Regions from separate parts of the Pseudomonas solani genome, predicted to be linked through region 2. Evidence: predicted binding sites of a transcription regulator. Region 2 holds the regulator's gene; each other region holds the start of a gene.
What was found. The regulator sigma-54, encoded in region 2, starts transcription at its own class of promoters, with help from an activator protein. The targets are predictions, from matches to a motif close to ANTGGCATNNANNTTGCTNT.

Region 1: a site for sigma-54 is predicted at 1,385-1,404, ahead of PSm6_RS20880 (flagellar basal body rod protein FlgF). Genes of this name have one in related genera too.
Region 3: a site for sigma-54 is predicted at 2,986-3,005, ahead of PSm6_RS20280 (CmpA/NrtA family ABC transporter substrate-binding protein). Genes of this name have one in related genera too.

What each region holds. Positions count from the first base shown of each region.
Region 1 is NZ_AP023081.1:4,587,565-4,591,973, reverse strand. It holds gene flgG (flagellar basal-body rod protein FlgG) at 1-424, opposite strand, end outside; gene PSm6_RS20880 (flagellar basal body rod protein FlgF) at 471-1,211, opposite strand; gene flgE (flagellar hook protein FlgE) at 1,430-2,743, opposite strand; gene flgD (flagellar hook assembly protein FlgD) at 2,777-3,454, opposite strand; gene flgC (flagellar basal body rod protein FlgC) at 3,475-3,930, opposite strand; gene flgB (flagellar basal body rod protein FlgB) at 3,945-4,349, opposite strand.
Region 2 is NZ_AP023081.1:3,534,375-3,538,783, reverse strand. It holds gene lptC (LPS export ABC transporter periplasmic protein LptC) at 1-454, shown strand, start outside; gene lptA (lipopolysaccharide transport periplasmic protein LptA) at 441-986, shown strand; gene lptB (LPS export ABC transporter ATP-binding protein) at 986-1,711, shown strand; gene PSm6_RS16060 (RNA polymerase factor sigma-54) at 1,855-3,354, shown strand; gene hpf (ribosome hibernation-promoting factor, HPF/YfiA family) at 3,437-3,745, shown strand; gene ptsN (PTS IIA-like nitrogen regulatory protein PtsN) at 3,759-4,223, shown strand; gene rapZ (RNase adapter RapZ) at 4,233-4,409, shown strand, end outside.
Region 3 is NZ_AP023081.1:4,450,302-4,454,710, reverse strand. It holds gene acnB (bifunctional aconitate hydratase 2/2-methylisocitrate dehydratase) at 1-1,866, shown strand, start outside; gene PSm6_RS20285 (YgdI/YgdR family lipoprotein) at 2,722-2,934, shown strand; gene PSm6_RS20280 (CmpA/NrtA family ABC transporter substrate-binding protein) at 3,127-4,341, shown strand; gene PSm6_RS20275 (ANTAR domain-containing response regulator) at 4,357-4,409, shown strand, end outside.

The sequences.
Region 1 (4,409 bases), 1.1 Mb from region 2:
GCACGATGGCCGGCTCCAGGGCATAGCCCTGGGAGGTGACGACCTGGCCGTCGGAGTTCAGGTGGAAGCTGCCGTCACGGGTATAGGCGACGGTGCCATCCGGCATCAGGATCTGGAAGAAGCCGCGGCCGTTCACCGCCAGGTCCAGCGGCTGCTCGGTGGTCTGCAGGCTGCCCTGGGTGAAGATCTTCTGGGTGCCGGCGATGCGCACACCGGTACCCAGCTGCAGGCCGGTGGGCAGTTCGCTGTCCTGGCTGCTCTGGGCGCCGGGTTGACGGCGGATCTGGTACAGCAGGTCCTCGAACTCGGCGCGATCACGCTTGAAGCCCGTGGTCGACACGTTCGCCAGGTTGTTGGAAATGGTGGTCAGGTTCATGTCCTGAGCCGCGAGGCCCGTCTTGCTGACCCAGAGTGCCGGAAGCATCTTCGTTCTCCTCGGGCGCCGGTTTCATGGCGCCGCGTACTGGTAATTAGCTGAGTTGCATGACCCGTGCCATCGCCGAAGCATCGTCTTCGGCGGTGCGCATCATCTTCACGTGCAGTTCGAACTGGCGGGACAGCGAGAGGATCGCGGTCATCTCTTCCACGGCATTGACGTTGCTGCCCTCGAGGAAGCCGGAGGTGACCTGGACGTTGCCGTCCACGCCGGCCGGCTGGCCGCTCTTCAGGCGGATCAGGCCGTCGGTGCCCTTCTCCAATTGCTTGGGATCGGGGTTGACCAGCTTGATGCGGTCGACCTCGGCCATCACGTTGGGGGCCTCGCCCAGGGCACGGATGCTGATGGTGCCGTCGGCGCCGATCTCCACCTTCTGCTCCGGGGGAATGGCGATGGGGCCGGCATTGCCGATCACCGGCAAGCCGTTGCCGGTGCGCAGCTGGCCGAGGGCATCTACCTGCAGGCTGGCGGTACGCACATAGGCTTCGCTGCCGTTGGCGGACTGCACGGCGATCCAGCCCTGGCCGCCGATGGCGATGTCCATGTCACGACCGGTCTCCTGCATGGGGCCGGGGGTGAAGTCGGTGCCGGGGCGCTCGCTCATGGCGTAGACCCGCGCCGGGAAGGTTTCGCCGAACACGGGCATCGAGCGCGCCTGTTCGTAGTCGCGACGAAAGCCGGTGGTGGAAATGTTCGCCAGGTTGTTGGCGTGGGCACGCTGGGCCAGGGTGTTCTGGCTGGCGCCTGTCATGGAGACGTACAGCATCTTGTCCATGGGGTTCTCCGAGTGGGCTTTTGACGCCCGCTGACTCTTTGCAGGCTATTCAGCAATTGCTGTGCCATAACTCGAAAAACAACCACAAGACGCTGATTAAAAAGGAAAAACATAAAAGAAAAAGGCCCGAGCAAAGGGCCTTCGAATGCCGTGGCGGCGAGGGGCTGCCGCCAGTGGCAAGGTCTTTGCCGCCCGATGAGCCGGGCGGCAAACACCACTCAACGCAGGTTGATGATGGTCTGGGTGACCGCGTTCTCGGTCTCGATGGTCTTGGCGTTGGCCTGGTAGTTGCGCTGCGCCACGATCAGGTCGACCAGCTCGGTGGAGATATCCACGTTGGACGCTTCCAGGGCGCCGGACTGCAGCGCGCCCAGGGTGCCGGAACGCGGGGTGCCGATCACCGGCTCGCCGGACTCCGACGACTGCACCCAGGACGTCTTGCCTACCGGGGTGAGGCCCTGGACGTTGGCGAAGTTGGCCAGCACCACCTGGCCCTGGATCTTCGACTGGCCGTTGGTGTAGCGGGCGAAGATGTTGCCCTCGTCGTCGATCTCCAGGCCCGACAGCTGGCCGGTGGTGTAGCCGTCCTGGGCGACCTTGGTCACCGCGAAGGCGTTGGAGAACTGGGTCGAGCCGCGGATATCGAAGCTGATGGTCGGCGCGGCAGCAGCACCGTTGGCGCTCCATACCGGCGGCGTGGCGCCATTGGACTTCGCCGGCACCCAGCCGGTGATGCCCAAGGTGCCGTCGGCATTGACCGCAAAGCCACCGGTGTTGGTGAAGGTGCTGGTGTCGAGCTGGCCGGAGGTGGTGAAGCCCACGGTGGTGCTCATCGGCGCGGTGCTGGCCGGGTTGGTCGGGCTACGGCCGTCGATCAGCACGTTCATGGTCCAGGTGTTGACCGGGGTGGCCGCCTTGACGAAGTACTGGGTCATGACGTGGGCGTTGCCCTGGGCGTCATAGATGTTCACCGAGGTCGACGAGTTGTAGGTGGTCGGGTCGGCCGGGTCGAACGGCGTCTTGGTGGGCACCGTGTTGGTGGAGTTCAGGTTGAACGGCTGGGTAATGGTGGTGGTGGCCTTGGGCTGCTGGTTGTTGGTCTGGATCACCAGATCGCCCACTACGCCGCTTTGCAGCGCACCGTTGGCATCCACCGAGTAGCCCTGCAGGCGATAGCCGTTGTTGTCGACGATATTGCCGTTCTTGTCGGTGCCGAAGTAGCCGGCACGGGTGTAGCTGATGGCGCCGTTGTTGCTGGTGATGAAGAAGCCGTTGCCGTTCACCGCCAGGTCCAGGGCGTTCTCGGTGTAGTCGATGGTGCCCTGGTTGTAGAGCTGGGCGACGTTGCCCAGCAGCACGCCGCTGCCGATGGTCTTGCTGCCGGAACCGAGCACGGACGCCGAGTACAGGTCCTGGAACTCGCCACGGGACTGCTTGAAGCCCACGGTGCCGGCGTTGGCGATGTTGTTGCCAGTGATATTGAGGTCACTGGAGGCGGCGCGGATGCCGCTGAGTCCGATATTGAAAGACATGGGATGCTCCTGTAACGCCGGCGCCGCCGACGATTATTGACCGATGACCTTGACCTTGGAGAGTGCGACGCTGCCCAGCCCGGCGAGGTTGAGCGTCATCTCGCCGCCATTCAGGCCGAGGGTGACGCTGTCCACGTTCGCCGGCAGGTTGGTGGACATCGCCACCGTCTTGCCGTCGATGGCCGCCTCGGCCTGGAAGGTGTAGGTGCCGTTGGGTGCAACGGCTCCGCTCGAATCCTTGCCGTCCCACATGAAGCTGACCTGGCCGGCGCTCTGGGCGCCCAGGTTGATGCGGTTGACGGCGTTGCCCTTGCTGTCCAGCACGTTGACGTAGACGTTGGTGCTGGCGCCGGTGAGGTTGACGCTGCCCTTCATGGTCTCGCTGGTGTCCACCACCGCCTTGTTGGTGGTGACGATGACCTTGCGACCGACCAGGGACGAAGCCTGCAGCGCCTGGGATGACTGGGTGCTGGAAAGAATGGTGTTCACACTCTTGTTCAGGTTATCCAACCCCTCGACCGTACTGAACTGGGCCAACTGCGCCACGAACTCGCTGTTGGTCTGCGGGTCCAGCGGGTTCTGGTTATTCATCTGTGCCACCAGCAACTGAAGGAACTGGTCCTTGCCCAGTTCCTTGGACTTGGCGGTGTCCTTGAGTTTGTACTGGTCCAGTACCGAGGTACTGGTAGTGGCGCCTACGTCAACGCTCATCTGGTCGCTCCCTCACGCAATCACTGACCCAGGGTCAGCACGCGCTGCATCATCTGTTTGGCGGTGTTCATCATTTCGACGTTGGTCTGGAAGGCACGGCTGGCAGAAATCATGTCGGCCATCTCCTCCACCACGTTGACGTTGGGGTAGTACACGTAGCCGTCGGCGTTGGCGGCCGGATGGTTCGGCTCGTAGCGCGGGGTGAGCGCGCTCTGGTCTTCGATCACGCCCAGCACCTGCACGCCACGGCCGGATTCGTCTTCGCCGGCGAACAGCGAGCTGCTGCCACTGCCGCTCTCGCTGTTGAGCTGGCTCTGGAACATGGTGGCGAACACCGGGTGGCGAGCGCGGTAGGTCTGGTTGAGGCTGGAGGACACCGTCTCGGCGTTGGCGATGTTGCTGGAGATGGTGTTCAGTCGAGTGCTCTGAGCGCTCATCCCGGTGCCGGCAATGTTGAAGACGCTGGACAGTGACATGGTGGTGTTCTCCCTTATTCGCCGCGCAGGGCAGCGACCAGCCCTTTGAATTTGCTATTGAGCATCGTGAAGCTGGCCTGGAACTGCATGGAGTTCTCGGTGTAGGTCGATTGTTCCTGCTGCAGGTCGACGGTGTTCTGGTCGATCGAGGGCTGGAACGGAATCCGGTACTTCAGGCCTTCGTCGAACAGGCTGGCGCCTTCGGCAGCGATGTGACGCTGGTTGGTCAGGTTGGCATGGAAGGTGCCCTTGCTGTTCTCCACCTGCTGCTGGAGCACAGCCTTGAAGTCCAGGTCACGCGCCTTGTAGTTGGGCGTGTCGGCGTTGGCGATGTTGTTGGCCAGCACTTCGGCACGCTGGGTGCGGAAGCTGAGGGCCTTTTCATGGATGCCGAGGGCGCTTTCGAAGCTGATGCTCATGTCTCTAACCTTTGCCGGCTGGCAATGTCGGTTTACCTGCATGACATTCAGCAAAGGCTA
Region 2 (4,409 bases):
AGACGAGAACGCCATCGACTTCTATGTGGTCAATGCCACCAGCGTGCAATATCAGGAAGACGGCAAGCGTCACTACGAGATGACCGCTGCCAAGCTCGAACACGTCAAATCGAGCGACACCACCCTGCTGACCAATCCCGACCTGCAGCTCTACCGCGGCACCGAGTTCCCGTGGCACGTACAGAGCGAGCGCGGCGAAGTCGGCCCAGAAGGTGAACAGGTGGAGCTGATCGACAAGGTCCGCGTGGAGCGCACCGACGCCAAGGGCCGACCAACCATTCTCACCACCAGCCGCCTGACCGTGTTCCCGGACAGGGAATATGCGGAAACCCAGCAAGCCGTTAGAATCGACGCCGCCAACGGGGTTACCACGGCACAAGGAATGAAAGCGTACTTGAATGACAGCAGGATGATCCTGCAGTCCAACGTAAGAGGCCAGCATGAGGTTCGTTAAAACCCTCCCCCTACTGCTCAGCCTGGGTGCCGCACTCGGAAGTGCCAGCGCCTGGGCGCTGCCCAGCGACCGCGATCAGCCGATCCGCGTCCAGGCGGACAGCGCCGAACTCGATGACAAGCAGGGCGTGGCGGTCTATCGCGGCGACGTGGTCATCACTCAGGGCACCCTGAAGATCACCGGCGACACCGTGACCATCACCCAGAACGCCCAGGGCGAGCTGGAAGTCTTCACCTCGGTGGGCAAGCCTGCCTACTACGAGCAGAAGCCTGCGGTGGACAAGCAGATCGTCAAGGCATACGGCATGACCATCCAGTACTTCGCTGCCAACGAGCGCATCGTGCTGATCGACCAGGCCAAGGTGATCCAGGAAGGCAACACCTTCGAAGGCGAGAAGATCGTCTACGACACCCAGCGCCAGATCGTCAACGCAGGCCGCGCCACGGGCACCAACGTCGGCACTCCGCGTCCGCGCATCGACATGGTCATCCAGCCGAAGAAGAAAGAGCAGCAAGCGGGACAAGCAGAGTAATGGCGACCCTCAAAGCCCAGCACCTGGCGAAGAGCTACAAGAGCCGCCAGGTCGTCCGTGACGTCAGCCTGTCCATCGACAGCGGCCAGATCGTCGGCCTGCTCGGCCCCAACGGTGCCGGCAAGACCACCTGCTTCTACATGATCGTGGGGCTGGTGAAAGCCGATCAGGGACGCGTGCTGATCGATCAGCAGGACGTCACCCACCAGCCCATGCACGGCCGTGCCCGGGCCGGTATCGGCTACCTGCCCCAGGAAGCCTCGATCTTCCGCAAGCTCAGCGTGGCCGACAACATCATGGCCATTCTCGAGACCCGCAAGGAGCTCGACCGCGCCGGCCGCCATCGCGAGCTGGAGAGCCTGCTGCAGGAGTTCCACATCAGCCACATCCGCGACAGCATCGGCATGAGCCTGTCCGGTGGCGAGCGTCGTCGCGTGGAAATCGCCCGCGCCCTGGCCACTGCCCCCAAGTTCATCCTGCTCGACGAACCCTTTGCCGGTGTCGACCCGATTTCCGTGGGCGACATCAAACAGATCATCCATCACCTCAAGGCCAAGGGGATCGGCGTGCTGATCACCGACCACAACGTCCGCGAGACACTGGATATCTGCGAAACCGCCTACATCGTGAATGATGGCCAGCTCATCGCCGAAGGCAGTGCAGAAGAGATCCTGGCCAACCAACTGGTCAAGGAAGTCTACCTGGGGCACGAATTCCGCCTCTGACGGACCAGCCCTGCGCGCAAAATGTTGCGGGCAGTAGAAAAATCATTCAAGGTCAGGCATATAATTTGCTTCCTGGTGGCGCCTCGGCGCCCTGTAGTGGATGGCGCATGTGCGCCGGCGAATAAGGTGCTAAGCCCTCTGCCATGAAACCATCGCTAGTCCTGAAGATGGGCCAGCAGCTGACGATGACCCCGCAGCTGCAACAGGCCATTCGCCTACTCCAACTGTCCACCCTGGATCTGCAGCAGGAAATCCAGGAGGCCCTGGAGTCCAATCCCATGCTCGAACGCCAGGAGGAAGGAGAAGACTTCGACAACTCCGACCCCATGGCAGAAAGCGAGCAACTGCCCAACTCCGCCAGCCAGGAATCCAGCTTCCAGGAATCCAGCGTCCCCACTTCGGAGAGCGAAAGCCTCGAAGACGGCGAATGGCACGAACGCATCCCCAGCGAACTGCCCGTCGACACCGCCTGGGAAGACGTCTACCAGACCAGCGCCAGCAGCCTCCCCAGCTCCGATGACGACGAGTGGGACTTCACGTCCCGCACCTCGGTGGGCGAGAGCCTGCAAAGCCACCTGCTGTGGCAGCTGAACCTGGCCCCCATGTCCGATACCGATCGCCTGATCGGCGTCACCCTGATCGACTGCATCAACAATGACGGCTACCTGGAGGAAACCCTCGAGGAAGTCGTGGAAGCCTTCGACCCCGAGCTCGAGATCGAACTCGACGAGGTGGAAGTCGTCCTGCACCGCATCCAGCAATTCGAGCCCGCCGGCGTCGGCGCCCGCGACCTGCGCGAGTGCCTGCTCCTGCAACTGCGCCAACTGCCCGCCAAGACCCCATGGCTGAGCGAGGCGCAGCGCCTGGCAGGCGACTATCTCGATGTTCTCGGCAGCCGCGACTACAGCCAGCTCATGCGCCGCATGAAGCTCAAGGAAGACGAGCTGCGCCAGGTGATCGAGCTGATCCAGGGCCTCAACCCCCGCCCCGGCTCACAGATCGAAGCCAGCGAACCCGAGTACGTCGTGCCGGATGTCATCGTGCGCAAGCACAATGAACGCTGGCTGGTGGAACTGAACCAGGAAGCCGTCCCGCGCCTGCGCGTCAACCCGCATTACGCCGGTTTCGTCCGTCGTGCCGACTCCAGCGCCGACAACACCTTCATGCGCAATCAGCTGCAGGAAGCCCGCTGGTTCATCAAGAGCCTGCAGAGCCGCAACGAAACGCTGATGAAGGTCGCCACCCAGATCGTCGAGCACCAGCGCGGTTTCCTCGAGTACGGCGACGAGGCGATGAAGCCCCTCGTCCTGCACGACATCGCCGAGGCGGTGGGCATGCACGAGTCGACCATCTCACGCGTCACCACCCAGAAATTCATGCACACTCCGCGTGGCATATACGAACTGAAATACTTCTTCTCCAGCCACGTCAGCACCTCCGAAGGCGGTGAATGCTCGTCTACCGCCATCCGCGCGATCATCAAAAAACTGGTCGCTGCGGAAAATGCCAAAAAGCCGTTGAGCGACAGCAAGATCGCTGGTTTACTGGAAGCACAGGGTATCCAAGTGGCCCGCCGCACAGTCGCCAAGTACCGGGAATCCCTCGGGATAGCGCCTTCCAGCGAACGCAAGCGGCTGATGTGACGCGGATTGATCCACGCCAAAGTGTTCCGGTGGCAGGCCCGTTAGCCTGTCTCTTACACACGGGCAATAAGGAGAAAGCGGTATGCAAGTCAACATCAGTGGACATCAACTGGATGTGACCGACGCCCTGCGCGACTACGTTGTCGAGAAGTTCGACAGACTGGAGCGCCACTTCGACAAAATCACCAATGTGCAGGTGATCATGCAGGTGGAGAAACTGAAGCAGAAGATCGAAGCCACCCTGCACATCGCCGGTGGTGAGGTCGTAGCCAATGCGGAGCATGAAGACATGTACGCGGCCATCGACCTGCTCACCGACAAACTCGACCGTCAACTGATCAAACACAAGGAAAAGCAGCTGAACCGCCAGCAGGGCGCCACCGCCCGCTGACATTCCCCTTCCTATGATCCGACTTGAGCAAATCCTGACCCCCGGCCGTTCCCTCGTGAACGTGCCGGGCGGCAGCAAAAAACGTGTCCTGGAACAGATCGCCAACCTGGTTGCTCGCGAACTTCCCGACCTCGACTCGCAAGATATCTTCGAAAGCCTGGTCGCCCGGGAGAAACTCGGCTCGACAGGATTCGGCAACGGTATCGCCATCCCCCATTGCCGGCTTCCCGGCTGCACCGCGCCCATCAGCGCCGTGCTGCGCCTGGATGCCCCCGTGGACTTCGACGCCATCGACGGCGCCCCGGTGGACCTGCTGTTCGTACTCTTGGTCCCCGAAGCCGCCACCGATGAACACCTGGAACTGCTCCGCCAGATCGCCAGCATGCTGGACCGCACCGAGGTGCGTGACCGCCTGCGCCAGACGCAGAGCAGCGACAGCCTGTACCAGGTGGTAGTGGACGTCCAGAACGGACGCTAGGACCTTGCCATGCGCCTGATCATCGTCAGCGGCCGTTCAGGCTCAGGCAAGAGCACCGCCCTCGACGTTCTCGAGGACAATGGCTTCTACTGCATCGACAACCTGCCCGCCGGCCTGCTCCCCGAACTGGCCGAGCGCGCACTGCTGCAGACCGAGTTGCTGCACCCCCAGGTCGCCGTCTCCATC
Region 3 (4,409 bases), 920 kb from region 2:
CGTAAATCCGCCACCAACTCGGTGCTGTGGTTCTTCGGCGACGACATCCCCTACGTGCCTAACAAGCGCGCTGGCGGCTTCTGCTTCGGCTCCAAGATCGCCCCGATCTTCTACAACACCATGGAAGACGCCGGCGCCCTGCCGATCGAGTTCGACGTATCGAACATCAACATGGGCGACGTGATCGACGTCTACCCGCACGCCGGCAAGGTGTGCAAGCACGGCACCGACGATGTCATCACCACCTTCGAACTGAAGACCCCGGTGCTGCTCGACGAAGTCCGCGCTGGCGGCCGTATCCCGCTGATCGTCGGCCGTGGCCTGACCGAGAAAGCCCGTGCCGAACTGGGCCTGGGTTCTTCCGACCTGTTCAAGAAGCCGGAACAGCCCGCCGACAGCGGCAAGGGCTTCACCCTGGCGCAGAAGATGGTCGGCAAGGCGTGCGGCGTAGCCGGCGTTCGCCCGGGCACCTACTGCGAGCCGAAGATGACCACCGTCGGCTCCCAGGACACCACTGGCCCGATGACCCGCGACGAGCTGAAAGACCTGGCGTGCCTGGGCTTCTCCGCCGACCTGGTGATGCAGTCCTTCTGCCACACCGCCGCGTACCCGAAACCCATCGACGTCACCACCCACCACACCCTGCCGGACTTCATCCGCACCCGTGGCGGCGTGTCCCTGCGTCCTGGCGACGGCATCATCCACAGCTGGCTGAACCGCATGCTGCTGCCTGACACCGTCGGCACCGGTGGCGACTCCCACACCCGCTTCCCGATCGGCATCTCCTTCCCGGCCGGTTCCGGCCTGGTGGCCTTCGCCGCCGCCACCGGCGTCATGCCGCTGGACATGCCCGAATCCGTTCTGGTGCGTTTCAAAGGCAAGCTGCAGCCCGGTATCACCCTGCGTGACCTGGTCCATGCGATCCCCTACTACGCCATCCAGAAAGGCCTGCTGACCGTCGAGAAGAAGGGCAAGATCAACGCCTTCTCCGGCCGCATCCTGGAAATCGAAGGCCTGGACGACCTGACCGTCGAGCAAGCGTTCGAGCTGTCCGACGCCTCCGCCGAGCGTTCCGCTGCGGGCTGCACCATCAAGCTGCCGGAAAAGGCCATCGCCGAGTACCTGCAGTCCAACATCACCCTGCTGCGCTGGATGATCGGCGAAGGCTACGGCGATGCCCGCACCATGGAACGTCGCGCCCAAGCGATGGAAGCCTGGCTGGCCAACCCGCAGCTGATGGAAGCCGACAAGGACGCCGAATACGCCGAGATCATCGAGATCGACCTGGCCGACGTGAAAGAGCCGGTTCTCTGCGCTCCGAACGACCCGGACGATGCCCGCCTGCTCTCCACCGTTGCCGGCGACAAGATCGACGAAGTGTTCATCGGTTCCTGCATGACCAACATCGGCCACTTCCGCGCTGCCGGTAAGCTGCTGGACAAGGTCAAGGGCTCGATTCCGACCCGCCTGTGGCTGTCGCCGCCGACCAAGATGGACCAGCACCAACTGACCGAGGAAGGCTACTACGGCATCTACGGCAAGGCCGGCGCGCGCATGGAAATGCCGGGCTGCTCGCTGTGCATGGGTAACCAGGCACGCGTAGCGTCGAACTCCACCGTGGTTTCGACCTCCACCCGTAACTTCCCGAACCGCCTGGGCGATGGTGCCAACGTGTACCTGGCCTCCGCCGAGCTGGCAGCCGTCGCGTCCATCCTGGGCAAGCTGCCGACCGTCGAGGAGTACATGGAATACGCGAAGAGCATCGACAGCATGGCTGCCGACGTTTACCGCTACCTGTCCTTCGACCAGATCGCCGAGTACCGCGAAGCCGCTGCGAACGCCAATATCCCGGTCGTTCAAGCCTAAGCCTCACCGGCCATGAAGAAGCCCCGCCCCGTGCGGGGCTTTTTTATGGGCGCGATTTGCGCCGAACACCACACTCACAAACCCCGTGGGAGCGAATTCATTGGCTCTGTCTGCGCTAGCTGGTGTGGTTTTAATGCAAGCGCTCAAGCACGGCCCTTTCCGGGCGCCCAAGGGTTCGTGCCACCTCCACCGCATGGGTTTCGCTTCGCTCTACACCATCCTACGAAAGCCGCCAGCCGCGGTGTACACCCGCTGGTGATGCGCACATCGATGTGGGGATTCGAGCGAAGAACGTTGGAGCAGCCGCCAAACGCCCCTTTCAGGAGGCCGAGCGAATCGTCGTGAAACGAAGCGAAGCGGAGTAACAGCCGAAGGCTGGCCCGGAGGGTGAGCGAAGCGAGTCAAGGGGTTGAGCGACATGGATGTCGCGAGAGCCGCGATGGGCCAGGGATGGCCCTTCGCGGCGTGCCCTTGGAACGATGATGGAGCGAGGGAAGTCTGGCGAAGCCAGACCCGTATGCAGGGGCAAGCGTTTTTGGTTCCTTTTTTGTGGTTCGGCATCCCGACGACTGAAAAAAGGGACTCGCCCGGGTGGGCGAAACCAAGAGCATCAACAAAACTCGGCAATCAGCTGGGCTCAACTCTTCTAGCAACACTTAACGCAGACATAGCCAATTCATTCGCGAAACGCTTCGCTGCCCCAGGTCCGTCGAACCGAGAACCGAACCGAAGAAACGCCATCTCGCCGAACCGTGCCGCACACCACGAATTCACCCTCTCCCGCCTTGCCAGCCCACCGCCAGCGGCTATGTTCCAAGGAGAAGCGCCCAACCGCTCATTCCAAGGAGTACCACCATGAAGAAGCACTGGATTCTCATCGCCCTCTGCCTGGTCGGCCTGGCCGGCTGCTCCAGCGAATACCTGATCAACACCACCGACGGCCAGATGCTCACCAGCGATGGCAAGCCGCACCTGGATGAAGACACCGGCATGCTCGAGTTCGAAGACAGCGAAGGCCGCAAGCAGCAGATCCCGCAGACCCAGGTGAAACAGATCATCGAACGCTGATCCGCCCCGCTCCACCCGGCCCCCGCTCCGGCGGGGGCTTTGCTTTCCGCCCCTGGCACATCGCTTGCTTTGCCCAAGGCATCAGGCCCGCTCCAACGGCGGAGCGGGCCACCGGACAATGGCGTCGTCATCGGCCATCGCAGCCCGCGATTCGCCGTGGCGACGCCTTTTTGTTGATGGGAAGGCGACAGCATGAGCGACAACCGACTGCACACACGCACCGACAACCTGGCCTGGGTCGCCGGCAGCGACGCACCTGAAAAGAGCACGCTGGACCTCGGCTTCATGGCCCTCACCGACTCCGCCTCGCTGATCGTCGCCGCCACCCAGGGCTTCGCCCAGCCCTATGGGCTCACCCTCAACCTTAAGCGCCAGGCTTCCTGGGCCACCCTGCGCGACAAGCTGCTGTCCGGCGAGCTGGACGCCGCCCAGGCGCTCTACGGCCAGGTCTACGGCATCCACCTGGGCATCGGCGGCACGGCCACCGACATGGCCATCCTCATGGGCCTGTGCCAGAACGGCCAGGCCATCAACCTCTCCGAACCGTTACGGCGCGCCGGCGTGACCACTGCCGAGGCACTGGCCGCCCATGTGCGCCAAGGTGGTGCAAGGCTGACCTTCGCCCAGACCTTCCCCACCGGCACCCACGCCATGTGGCTGGCCTATTGGCTGGCCGCCCAGGGCATCCATCCGCTGCACGACGTCAGCAGCGTTGTGGTGCCGCCTTCGCAGATGGTCGCCCACCTGCAGGCCGCACGTATCGACGGCTTCTGCGCCGGCGGCCCCTGGGGCGCCCTGGCGGTGGACCAGGGCCAGGGCTTCACCCTCGCCACCAGCCAGATGATCTGGCCCGACCACCCGGAGAAGGTCCTCGGCGTCACTGCCGCCTTCGCCGACGCCTACCCGAACACCGCCCGCGCGCTGACCATGGCGGTGCTCGAAGCCAGCCGCTTCATCGAGCAGAGCCTGGAAAACCGCCGCAGCACCGCCCAGTTGATCAGCGGCGCCGAGTACATCGACGCCCCGCTCTCGGCCATCGAGCCACGCTTCCTCGGCCACTACCGCGACGGTCTCGGCAACACCTGGGAAGACGCCCACCCGCTGCGCTTCTTCGACGGCGGCCGGGTCAACCTGCCCTACCTCTCCGACGGCATCTGGTTCATGACCCAATTCCGCCGCTGGGGCCTGCTGCGCGATGACCCGGACTACCTCGGCGTCGCCCGCCAGGTGCAGCGCCTCGACCTCTACCGCCAGGCCGCCGCAGCCCTTGGTATCGAAGCGCCCGCCGAGATGCGCAGCGCCACGCTGATGGACGGCATCACCTGGGATGGCAGCGACCCGGCCGGCTATGCACGCAGCTTCCGCCTGCACGCCCTCGCCGGCACGTCTTCCGCCCTCGCCCTGTAACCGGACGGCCACCCTATGCTGCGTATTCTTCTGATCAACGACACCGCAAAGAAAGTCGGCCGCCTGCG